One region of the Rhodococcus sp. NPDC055024 genome, then DNA from elsewhere that is predicted to be linked to it. Evidence: riboswitches for the same ligand, from Rfam matches in the RefSeq annotation. Region 1 holds a riboswitch; the other holds the start of a gene.
The links. Region 1 has a riboswitch for cobalamin ahead of ACWF6P_RS20025 (CbtB domain-containing protein). Riboswitches for the same ligand answer to the same signal wherever they lie in the genome.

Region 1 (5,492 bases):
TACGGCTCGATGAACGGCTGGGTGGCGGATCTGATCGGGCAGGACACCGCTGACAAGGTCGGCAAGGTGTGGGGCCTCGGCTCGAACACGACCAAGGACCCGGGGCCGTGGGAAGGCGAGCAGCGCAACATGTGGAAGCCGACGCAGCAGGAAGCGCTCTGGTTCCACGGCGGCAATCTGCATCAGTCGCGGCATTACTCGCTGTACCTCGCGCTGCAGTTGAAGGCACGCTACGAGGGCATTCCGACGCCGGTGTACGGGCTGCAGGAAGTGCATCATCTGAGCTGAAAACTACTGCTGTGCGCCTTTGTTAACCGCCCGCGGTTAATAAAGGCGCACAGCAGGTTCAGCGAAGGGCGTACTTCTTTGCCACGTCGGCATTCTTGGTCGCGCGCTCGGTGAGGAAGGCAAATGCCAATCCGAGTACGAGCCACAGTGTCGCCTGCGTAGCAAGCGAGGAAAGTCGGAACTCCCACAGCAGAGTTGCCGGGAAGTCCTCGCCCACCTCGTTGATGCCGGGAAGCGAGACGTAACCGATCGCGACGATCACCAGGAACGCAGCCACCGGAGCGGCGATGCGCACACTGAGGAACTCGTGCCCGGAAACTGCCTTTGCTGCAGCTGCCGCCGCAGTGACGGACAGCAGCCCGAGAATCACGGCCGCCAGCCACAGCAGTGTCCGCTGGTTGATGGTGTCCGGATCTCCGACGGCCGGCGGATTTGCCGGGTACTTGAAGAACGGCACCGCCTCGATGGCCAGCCAACCGCCGACGGCGATGGTGATCGCCAACAACGGCCCGGACATTCCGGTGAGTCGTCGCGCGTAGTTGGCGACGACCGAGAAGATAGCGCCGAGCGCGAGTCCGGCCAGCGCGGTGGCCAGGAACAGCCCAGCGCGCTGCCCGTCGCGGCTCACCAGTGGTTCTTCTTCGTCACCGTGTGAATGCCCAGCGGCTTCGCCGGCATGTTCTCCAGCGGCACTGTTGGCTTCTTCGATCGCAATGGCAGCGTTGACGTGGGGTTCACCCAGCACGAACGCAACACCGCCGGCAAGAATGCCCGCGATCAAACCAGCCAACAATCCACGAATGAGAAGCTTCGTGAAACTGTCGACTAGTGGCACGGCAGGCCCATCAAGTGGCGTCCGTCGTGCATCAATTCATGCATGTACATGCCGGTGCGAGAGATCGCGCCCTGGTCGAATCCGACCAGGTAGAGAGCCAGCATCGCGAACAGAACTACCGCAGCGGCGAGGAAAGCAAGACGAGTCGAATCGATCGACGTATCGGGAGAATAGGCGAGAGCCATCGAAGCCTCCTGGGATTTTCGCGTCCCCTAGGTCCATGCGATGGCCGAAGTGTCTGGCTGTCGAGAGAGCCGTACCGAAAAAGGCACTTCACCTCGAATTACAGTGGCGCGACCGCTCCGGGCTTTCACCGGATTCCTGTCGGACCATCGCGTTTACATGCGAACTTTTGCACTACTGCCCGCACCGTGTCAACGCGTGAAGCCGAGATGACCGTCGATTGTGCCCGGCAAGGCGGGCACAATCGTTCGAGATCAGCTCTTGGCGGCGACGTCCAAGACAACTTCGAACTCGAGCAACGACGCACCCGAAGCGACGGGCTTCGCACGCTCGCCGGAATGGGCTTCACGGGCAGGGCCGTCACGCCAATCGGCGAACGCCTGCTCGGACTCCCACTGAGTCACCACGAAGTAGCGGCTCTCACCTGCGGTGGGGCGGAGGAGTTGGAATCCGAGGAAGCCCGGGGAGTTCTCGACTGCGTGAGCGCGTGCTGCGAAGCGCTTCTCCAGTTCGGGGCCGGCGCCCTCGGGGACCTCGATTGCATTGATCTTCACGACTGCCATGAAAGCGACATTACCCGTGTACCTTCACCGCGTACCGTGACACTCGTGTTGCATGACGAAGGTGGAACGGGACAGCCGATTCTGTTGTTGCACGGCCTCATGGGCAGTTCCCGAACGTGGCGTCGCCATGTGCCGTGGATCCGCGAGTTCGGCCACGTCTACACCTTCGACGCCGCCGGTCACGGCAGGCCGGCGCCGGCGGAACTGACTACCGAGGCATTCGTCGAGGACCTGACATCGGCCGTTTCCTCCATCGAAGGTCCGATGATCGTGATCGGTCATTCGATGGGCGCTCTGCACGCGTGGTGCTTCGCCGCTGCGCATCCAGAGAAGGTGTGTGCCCTGGTCCTCGAAGACATGGCCCCGGACTTTCGCGGACGCACCGCAGCGGATTGGGCGCAGATGATTTCGGCGTGGCCGCAACCGTTTGCTTCCGAGGACGCGATGAAGGAATTCTTCGGCCCCGTCGCCGGCCAGTACTTTCTCGATTCCTTCGACCGCCGCGACGACGGGTGGTACCTGCACGGTGACGTCTCGACCTTCCGCGACATCTCGGAGGAGTGGGGCACGCGGCACTTCTGGGATCAGTGGAAGGCGATCGAGGCGCCGACTTTGCTCATCGAGGGGGAATTCACCATCACCCCCGAGGGGCAGATGCGAGAGATGGCCGAGCGGCCGCAAGCCCGGTACGTATGCATTGCGGACGCCGGTCACCTGGTCCACGACGATCAACCGCAGCGTTACCGCGACGTCGTGACGGACTTCCTTCAGACAGTGAGCTGACTGCGGATCGACGAGCCCACCTGCTCCAGTTCGACGGCTCGTCTGGCCAGAAGTCCGGCAGCGAACTTCGCCTTGTCGCCGCGATGGCGGGGGACCACGTGCAGGTGCGAGTGGAACACGGTCTGGCCCGCGGCGCGACCGTCATTGACCAGGAAGTTGACGCCGTCTGCGGCGATGTCGCAGCGCCGCAGAGCACCGGCGATGAGCGTCCCGACGCGGAACATCTCTGCGCCCTCATGGCTTTCGAGAGCATCGAGGTTTTCCGCATGACGCTTGGGGACCACCAGAGTGTGTCCGCGACTCACCGGTCGGGCGTCGAGAAATGCGAGAGTCGTCTCGCTCTCGTGAACGAGAATCGCCGGCTCGGTCAGTGCGATGATCTTGCAGAAGACACAGGTATCGGTGCTCATGTCTACAGAATGTAGTCCGAATCAGATCCGGTCCGGGACTACAGCAGGCGCAGTTGACGTGCCTTGGTTATCGCTTCGTTTCGATTGTGTACGTCGAGTTTCTTGTAGAGAGTGCGTAGTTGAGTCTTGACCGTGTTGACGGAGACGTACAGTTTGTCGGCCATCGCGGCCGACCCCATTTCCAGTGCCAGGAGTGAAAGTACCTTCTGTTCGCGTTCGGTCAGTTCCACGATGTGCACGAATTCCGGAAATGATTCAGCTCGAGGCATTTTCGCGAACTCGGCGAGTGCTCGCGAATTCGACTTCGCCATCGATTCGAGTTTCTCGACGTCTGTCGATGCGATGGTCGCGAACGAACGCAGAAGTCCGGTTTGCTCCGCGATACTGCACGCTCTGGACCATTCCTGAGCGGCGAGGCGTGGCTCACCCAATTCGGAGTGTGCAACCGCCTGCACCAGAAGCGATTCCATCTGTGCCCGCGGATAGGATTCGCCCGACCAGTCGAACTGGTGACACAGCGCCACGGCGGCTTCGTTCTGGCCGATCCGTTGGCGTAAACGTGCCACCGACGCGAGTGTCCACGGGTTGGCTGCAGGATCAGCGATATCCTTGGCCAGAGCAACTGCCTTGTTTCCCTCGCCGAGTGCGAGCAGGAGGTCGATCTCGGCAGATTGCAACAGAGGAAGCGCGAAAGATGTAGCCGTGTACTGCTTGGAATGAGCTTCAATCGCGTTGTGGAGCAACAACAGAGCGGAAGATGCAGTGCCCTGAGTCAGGGCGAATTGGCTGTGCGCATAGACGACGAACGCCCACAGTTCCTCGGCGTCGGACGGAACGCCGAGTTCGGTCAATGCGATACGTGCGTCATCGAAGTCAAGCGTGTCGAGAGCGGTGAGAGCCCATGCGGTCAAGCCGGCGATCTTGACCACAGGTTCGAGCCAACCTCCGGGGTCCGGATGCTTCTGCTCGAGTTCGAACCAATGTGCGGCCTGTCGCGGCTCACCTGCCAGCGCCCAATTCAGAGCGGCGCTGCCAGCGGAGTTGCGAGCGATGAAGTCGACTCCTCGAGACAGAGCACCGTGGTATGCCATTCGAGCTTTGATCGTGGATTCGGTGAGTCTGCCGTTCAATTGGAAATTGATCGCCCATTGAAGTCGCATGAGGGGGAGTTGTGCGTTGACGGTCTCCGGGTTGTTCTCCAGCGCACTGCGACTGAGGTGAGCCAGACGCCTGGTGGTCTCTGCCGCTAGTCCGTACTCGCCGGCGAGCCTGAGCATGATCGATTGGACGCAACCGATGCTGAGGGCGTCTTTTGCCTCTGCCCCGGCGCCGAGTTTCCACAGTTCGGCGGGCGATTCGGGCAGCGAGTCGACGACACTTGCACGCTTGCTCGGATGCATGGTGAACAGGGCGCGCCCGGCCTGGACAGCGGAGTGTTTGTCGGCAGCCTCCACCGGAATCCGTTGAAGTGCAGAGCGAACCGTGTCCAGGCTGCTCACGATCATCGTCACCCAATGCTGTTCGACGATGTCGACTGCGAGGGTCCAATTCTGTGCCTCGATCGCGTAGTCGAGCGCCGACGCGTGATGGCCGACGTCGAGTCGATTATGGGCAAGGAATGAAAGACGTTGCGACGGTTCGATTCCACTGCGGGTGTGGCGCGCGAGTAATGATTGCCGAATGGCGGGCGACAACTCCCAGGTCTCGTCGGCCTCGCTTTCTGAACGCGACAGTAATCCGGCAGTCTCCAGTGTCACCAGTCTCGCCCGAATTCGACGAATAGTCTCTGCAGCATCGTGGTGTTGGGACTCGAACAGGACTGCGGCGATGTCGACGGTGATCGATCGAGCAAAGGCGATCGCGAGCAGGAACTGGTGTTGCTTCACGCGCTCGGCGATGGTGAGGACGGAACCAGTCACGTAGTCGTCTATCGCTCGCGCGACGTTCTCCTCGATTACCTGCCGGCGATTGTCGCCGCCTGGAATTTTTGCGACTGCGGCAGCGGCGGCGCGGACCAGCGAGGGAAGCCCACCAGTCAAAGATGTGATTCTTTCAGCATCGCCCGCAGCCGTGTGAGCGTCGGTCTGTTCCAGTACGTGGGCGGTATCGGCTGCCGTGAACAACAACTCGCCCGCGCTGACAACCTCATGATCTGTGTCGAGAAGGTACGGCTCGGAGAACATTCCGAAGCCTGAGAGCGTCACCACGAGGTCAAGATTGTGGCAGCGAGTGAGGAGTTCGATCAATTGATCATCCAACTCCGGTTCCGGTACCAGATCCGGCCTGATCAAAACGAGCAGTACGGGTCGGGACAGATCGTTCAAGGATTTGGTGATCGCGGTGAAAGGATCGGCGAGACCACCGGCGTCGGGTAGTGCTATTCCGGCGGCGTGAATTCGCTCCAGGACCAGTGCCCAGAAAGTTGCGAGT
Region 2 (5,492 bases), on a different contig from region 1:
GCTTCACCCAGGCGGCCGGAATCCTCGAGCGATTGCAGGACCGGCGGGAACGTGCGTCCGAGCTTGAGGATGGCGGCGGCGTCGGTTTCCTTGAGCCGTCTGGTCAGCTCGGCCTGCGGCAACGTGCCGGGCAGGATCGTCAGGATTTCTTCACCCTCGACCAGCGGCTTTCCGAGTGCAGCCGATGCCGCGCTGACGGAGGTGACACCGGGAATCACCTCGGCGTCGAAGCGATCGGCCAGCCTCTTGTGCATGTGCATGTAGGAGCTGTAGAAGAGCGGATCGCCGGCAGCGAGCAACGCGACGGTTCGACCGGCCTCGAGGTGAACTGCCAACCGCTCGGCAGCCGCTTCGTAGAACTCGTCCATCGCGCCCTGATATCCGCCGGGATGATCAACGGTCTCGGTGGTGACGGGGTAGACGAGATGCTCTTCGATCTGCCCTTCACGCATGTACGGCGCTGCAACGCCGCGGGAGATGCTTTTGCCGTGCCGCGCAGAGTGGAACGCGACCACGTCTGCCTCGCCGATGACGCGGGCGGCCTTGACAGTCACCAATTCGGGATCACCGGGGCCGATTCCGACACCCCAGAGCTTGCCTGCGCTCATTCGACTTCGCTCGCAATCGCATTGACGACCGCCGCAGTGATCGCGCTTCCGCCGCGTCGGCCGCGGAGCACGAGATGATCGATTCCGCTGGCGTGTTCGATGAGAGCTTCCTTCGACTCGGCAGCGCCGATGAAGCCGACCGGACCTCCGACGATCGCGGCGGGACGGGGCGCTCCGGCTTCGATGAGATTCAGGAGATGGAACAGTGCGGTGGGTGCGTTTCCGATCGCGACAACAGCGCCCTCGAGCTTGGCTCCCCACAGTTCGAGGGCAGCGGCCGAGCGAGTGTTGTCGATGGTGGACGCCAGCACGGGAACCCGAGGATCGCCGAGGGTGCAGATGACGTCGTTGCCGGCGGGCAGGCGCTTGCGCGTGATGCCGGCCGCCACCATCTGGGCGTCGCAGAAGATCGGCGCGCCGTCGCGCAGAGCGGCACGCGCGGCAGAGACGACTCCGGGAGTGAAGGCGACGTCGTCGACGAGATCGACCTGGCCACTTGCGTGAATCATGCGAACTACAGCTTGCGAGACATCCGCCGGGAAACGGCTCAGGTCGGCTTCGGCCCGAATGGTGGCAAAGGACTGGCGATAGATTTCCGCGCCGTCACGGATGTACTCGATCATGTGCCACACGATAGAGGCATCACCGATTGGCCGGATTCACCCGGTAACCGTCACCCGTCGCAACCACATCCGCTACGTCCCCGCGGGGACGTCCGCAACTGCGCTCGCACCCGGCCCAGTGCTGCCGTCCGACGACGGGTAGCTCTGCTTGCTCGACGGCGTTGATCGCGTCGGTGCGCACGTCGGCGAGTGACTTCTCGCATCCCGGACTTCCGGTGCACGCGGTGACGTCGAGCCACGGCGAGTTCTCGTCGAAGATCAGTCCCATGGGGGCAAGCACTCGGACTACCTGTTCGGCCGCCCATTCTTCGAGGTCGAAGATGTGCACCGATCGCCACGGCGTCACGACGACAGGCTTGTCGACGGCGGCGAGGAACTCGGCCAGCCGAGCGTCGAGCAGCCCGAACCGCAGGCCGCCGCCCAGGGCGACCGTTCCGTCTCGCTGCTCGAGCCACCCGATGGTGGGCCGTGCATCCGGCGTGAGATCCGCCTCGCCGATGGACTCGGCGCTCAGGCCCAACTGCTCGAGGGTGCGCTCGATTCCGTCCGGAACCTCAGCCAGCCGCCAGTGCTTGTCGCGAACCTCGAGGAACGATCGAGCCGCCTCGAGGAGCAACCCGACGGCGTCATCTGCATGTACGCGGTGAGTGGTGTGGTGACCGGCGAGCACCAGGGAATGCTCGGTGGCGCTGTGCGCATGGAGTCCGAAATCGCCTCGCAGCCCAGTGATGTCTCCGCGTCCGTCGTCAAGGGTGAACAGCGTTCGCCCCGGCAGATCCGCCAATGCCTGATCCGCTTGGATGGCCGAATCGAGACGGTGGACCAGTTCACGAATGTCGGCGACGCCCCCGATACGGCCGGACAGTGGGGACGCGAGAATGTTGCGTACTCGCTCGTGCGTCGCGGACGGCAGCAGACCCGCCGACGCGATACGCGCCGCGAAGGCTTCGGGATCCGAGACCGAGCGCAACTGAACGTTGCCCCGCGAGGTGAGTTCCATCTGACCGTTACCCAGATCGCGCGCCGCGTCGGCAAGCGTCTGCAATTGGGCCGGGGTGAGGAGACCGCCGGGGAGGCGCACGCGTGCCAGTGCGCCGTCGGCGGCGTGGTGAACTTGCAGTGCACCCGGGCACGCGTCTGGCTGTGAACGGTCCGTGGGCATGGCTCCAGGGTACGACCTGTCATGAGTGCCTTCTGCGGACCGGTAGCATCACCACCACCAGTGACGGCAGTTGAGGAAACCGGTGAAAGTCCGGTGCGGTCGCGCCACTGTGAGTGTTCTTTCGAACGGAATGTGTTTCCGCTCGGAAACACGAGTCAGACCCTCAACCGCCGTCGATGACAGATCTGTGCCACGGGGCGCGAAACCCCAGGAAGGCTTCACCCGTGATTCTTCTGCTCTCCACGTCCGACACCGATCTGCTGAGCGCCCGCGCCAGCCAGGAAGCCGGCGACGGAGTTTCCTACCGCTGGGCCAACCCTTCCCGCTTGCTCGTTTCGGAAGACTTGCCGCCGCTGCTCGACGGCGTCGATCTCGTGATCGTTCGTATCCTCGGCAGCCGTCGCAGTTGGGAGGACGGCCTGGACATGGTCCTCGCCTCCGGACTCCCTGTCGTCGTGCTCGGCGGCGAGCACGCACCGGACGCCGACCTCATGGAGTGCTCGACGGTCTCCGCCGGCGTCGCTGCCGAGGCCCACAATTACCTGGCCGAGGGCGGCGCGCAGAATCTGGCACAGCTGCACCACTTCCTGTCCGACACCGTCCTGCTCACCGGCCACGGGTTCGAACCGCCGGCCCACCTGCCTTCCTGGGGAATCGCGGATTTCGCGCCCGATCTCGACTCGGCGACCGGTCCCGTCATCGCCGTTCTGTACTACCGCGCTCAGCACCTGGCCGGAAACACCCGGTACATCCAGGCGTTGTGTGACGCCGTCGCCGAGGCTGGTGGCACAGCGCTCCCGATCTACTGCGCATCACTACGAACCGCAGAAGCCGAACTTCTGACCACTCTCCGCCGCGCCGACGCCATGGTCGTGACAGTTCTTGCTGCCGGTGGCACCAAGCCCGCGACGGCGTCCGCCGGTGGCGACGACGAAGCCTGGGATGTTGCCGCACTCGCTGCTCTCGACGTCCCGATCCTGCAGGGTCTGTGCCTGACCAGTAGCCGCGCCACCTGGGACGAGAACGACGACGGACTGTCTCCTCTCGACGTCGCGACCCAGGTCGCGGTGCCGGAGTTCGACGGTCGCATCATCACCGTCCCGTTCTCCTTCAAGGAAATCGACTCCGACGGACTGTCCACGTACGTCCCTGACGTCGAGCGCGCTGCACGTGTCGCCGGGATCGCGGTCCGTCACGGCAAGCTGCGCCACATACCCACCACCGAGCGTCGCGTTGCCCTGATGCTCTCGGCGTACCCGACCAAGCACGCCCGCATCGGCAACGCCGTCGGTCTCGATACTCCGGCGAGCGCAATCGACCTGCTCACTGAAATGCGTTCTGCCGGTTACGACCTCGGTCCGGTCGACGGTCCGGACGCAGTTCCCGGCCTGGCGGCGAAGGACGGCGACGCGCTGATCCATGCCCTGATCGCGGCCGGCGGCCAGGATCCCGACTGGCTCACTGCCGAGCAGCTCGAGGGAAATCCGATCCGAATCTCGGCAGCAAAGTACCGCGAATGGTTCGCCACGTTGCCCGAAGAGCTGCGCAGCGGCGTCGAAGAGCATTGGGGCACAGCGCCCGGCGAGCTGTACGTCGATCGCTCGCAGGATCCGGACGGCGAAATCGTCATCGCGGCACTGCGATTCAACAACGTCGTGCTCATGGTCCAGCCGCCCCGGGGATTCGGCGAAAAGCCCGTCGCGATCTACCACGACCCGGATCTGCCGCCGAGCCATCACTACCTCGCGGCCTACCGCTGGATCGCGGCGACGCCTGATGCAGGTGGATTCGGTGCCGACGCGGTTGTGCACCTGGGCAAGCACGGCAACCTCGAATGGTTGCCGGGCAAGACGCTCGGCATGTCCAGCAACTGCGGCACCGACGCAGCCCTGGGCGACCTGCCGCTGATCTACCCGTTCCTGGTCAACGACCCGGGTGAAGGAACACAGGCAAAGCGTCGTGCCCACGCGACGCTCGTCGATCACCTGATCCCGCCGATGGCCCGCGCGGAAAGCTACGGCGACATCTCCCGTCTCGAGCAACTGCTCGACGAGCACTCCAACATCTCCGCACTGGACCCGTCCAAGCTGCCGGCCATTCGCCAGCAGATCTGGACGCTGATGCGGGCAGCCAAGATGGACCACGACCTCGGCCTCGCGGAGCGTCCCGAAGAAGACGTCTTCGACGACATGCTCCTGCACGTCGACGGTTGGCTGTGCGAGATCAAGGACGTCCAGATCCGCGACGGCCTGCATATTCTCGGCCGTGCACCAGAGGGCGACGCCGAAATCGAACTGGTACTCGCGATGCTGCGTGCCCGTCAGATGTGGGGCGGCGAACAGAGCGTCCCCGGTCTGCGTGAGGCCCTCGGGCTCAGCGAAGACGGCGACGAGTCCCGCAACCGTGTCGACGACATCGAGGAAAAGGCGCACGCTCTGGTTCGCGGCATGTACGACGCCGACTGGAACCCAGCCGCTGCAGAACAACTCAGCGACGACGAGACCGTCGTGAAGATCCTTCAGTTCGCCGCCACCGAAGTGGTTCCGCGTCTGCGGCAGACGAACAACGAGATCAAACAGGTCCTGCATGCGCTCGACGGCGGTTTCATCGCCGCCGGTCCGAGCGGCTCGCCGCTGCGCGGCCTGATCAACGTTCTCCCCACCGGTCGTAACTTCTACTCGGTCGACCCCAAGGCAGTTCCCTCACGTCTGGCATGGGAAACCGGTCAGGCGATGGCCGAGTCGCTCGCCGCTCGCTATCTCGCCGATCACGGCGAGTACCCGCGCTCGGTGGGTCTGTCCGTGTGGGGCACCGCCGCCATGCGTACCTCCGGCGACGACATCGCCGAAGTGTTTGCGCTCCTCGGTGTTCGCCCCGTCTGGGACGAAGCAAGCCGACGCGTCGTCAACCTCGAAGTCATCGATCTCGAAGAACTGGGCCGACCGCGCATCGACGTCACCGTCCGCATCTCCGGATTCTTCCGTGATGCGTTCCCGCATGTGCTCGCATTGCTCGACGACGCCGTTCAGTTGGTGGCGGCGCTGGACGAGACGGACGAGCAGAACTACGTGCGCGCTCACGCGCAGGCCGACCTTGCCG

Region 2: it holds a riboswitch for cobalamin, as region 1 does, so the genes downstream of both, cobN (cobaltochelatase subunit CobN) here and ACWF6P_RS20025 (CbtB domain-containing protein) in region 1, are expected to answer to the same signal.

What each region holds. Positions count from the first base shown of each region.
Region 1 covers NZ_JBSGVT010000009.1:184,012-189,503, forward strand. Annotated here, with positions in the region: gene ACWF6P_RS20015 (NAD(P)-binding domain-containing protein) at 1-288, shown strand, start outside; gene ACWF6P_RS20020 (CbtA family protein) at 347-1,123, opposite strand; gene ACWF6P_RS20025 (CbtB domain-containing protein) at 1,114-1,308, opposite strand; cobalamin riboswitch at 1,334-1,472, opposite strand; gene mhuD (mycobilin-forming heme oxygenase MhuD) at 1,561-1,869, opposite strand; gene ACWF6P_RS20035 (alpha/beta fold hydrolase) at 1,915-2,652, shown strand; gene ACWF6P_RS20040 (HIT family protein) at 2,637-3,062, opposite strand; gene ACWF6P_RS20045 (LuxR C-terminal-related transcriptional regulator) at 3,101-5,492, opposite strand, start outside.
Region 2 covers NZ_JBSGVT010000003.1:133,409-138,900, forward strand. Annotated here, with positions in the region: gene cobJ (precorrin-3B C(17)-methyltransferase) at 1-608, opposite strand, end outside; gene ACWF6P_RS09530 (precorrin-8X methylmutase) at 605-1,231, opposite strand; gene cobG (precorrin-3B synthase) at 1,251-2,393, opposite strand; cobalamin riboswitch at 2,445-2,578, shown strand; gene cobN (cobaltochelatase subunit CobN) at 2,618-5,492, shown strand, end outside.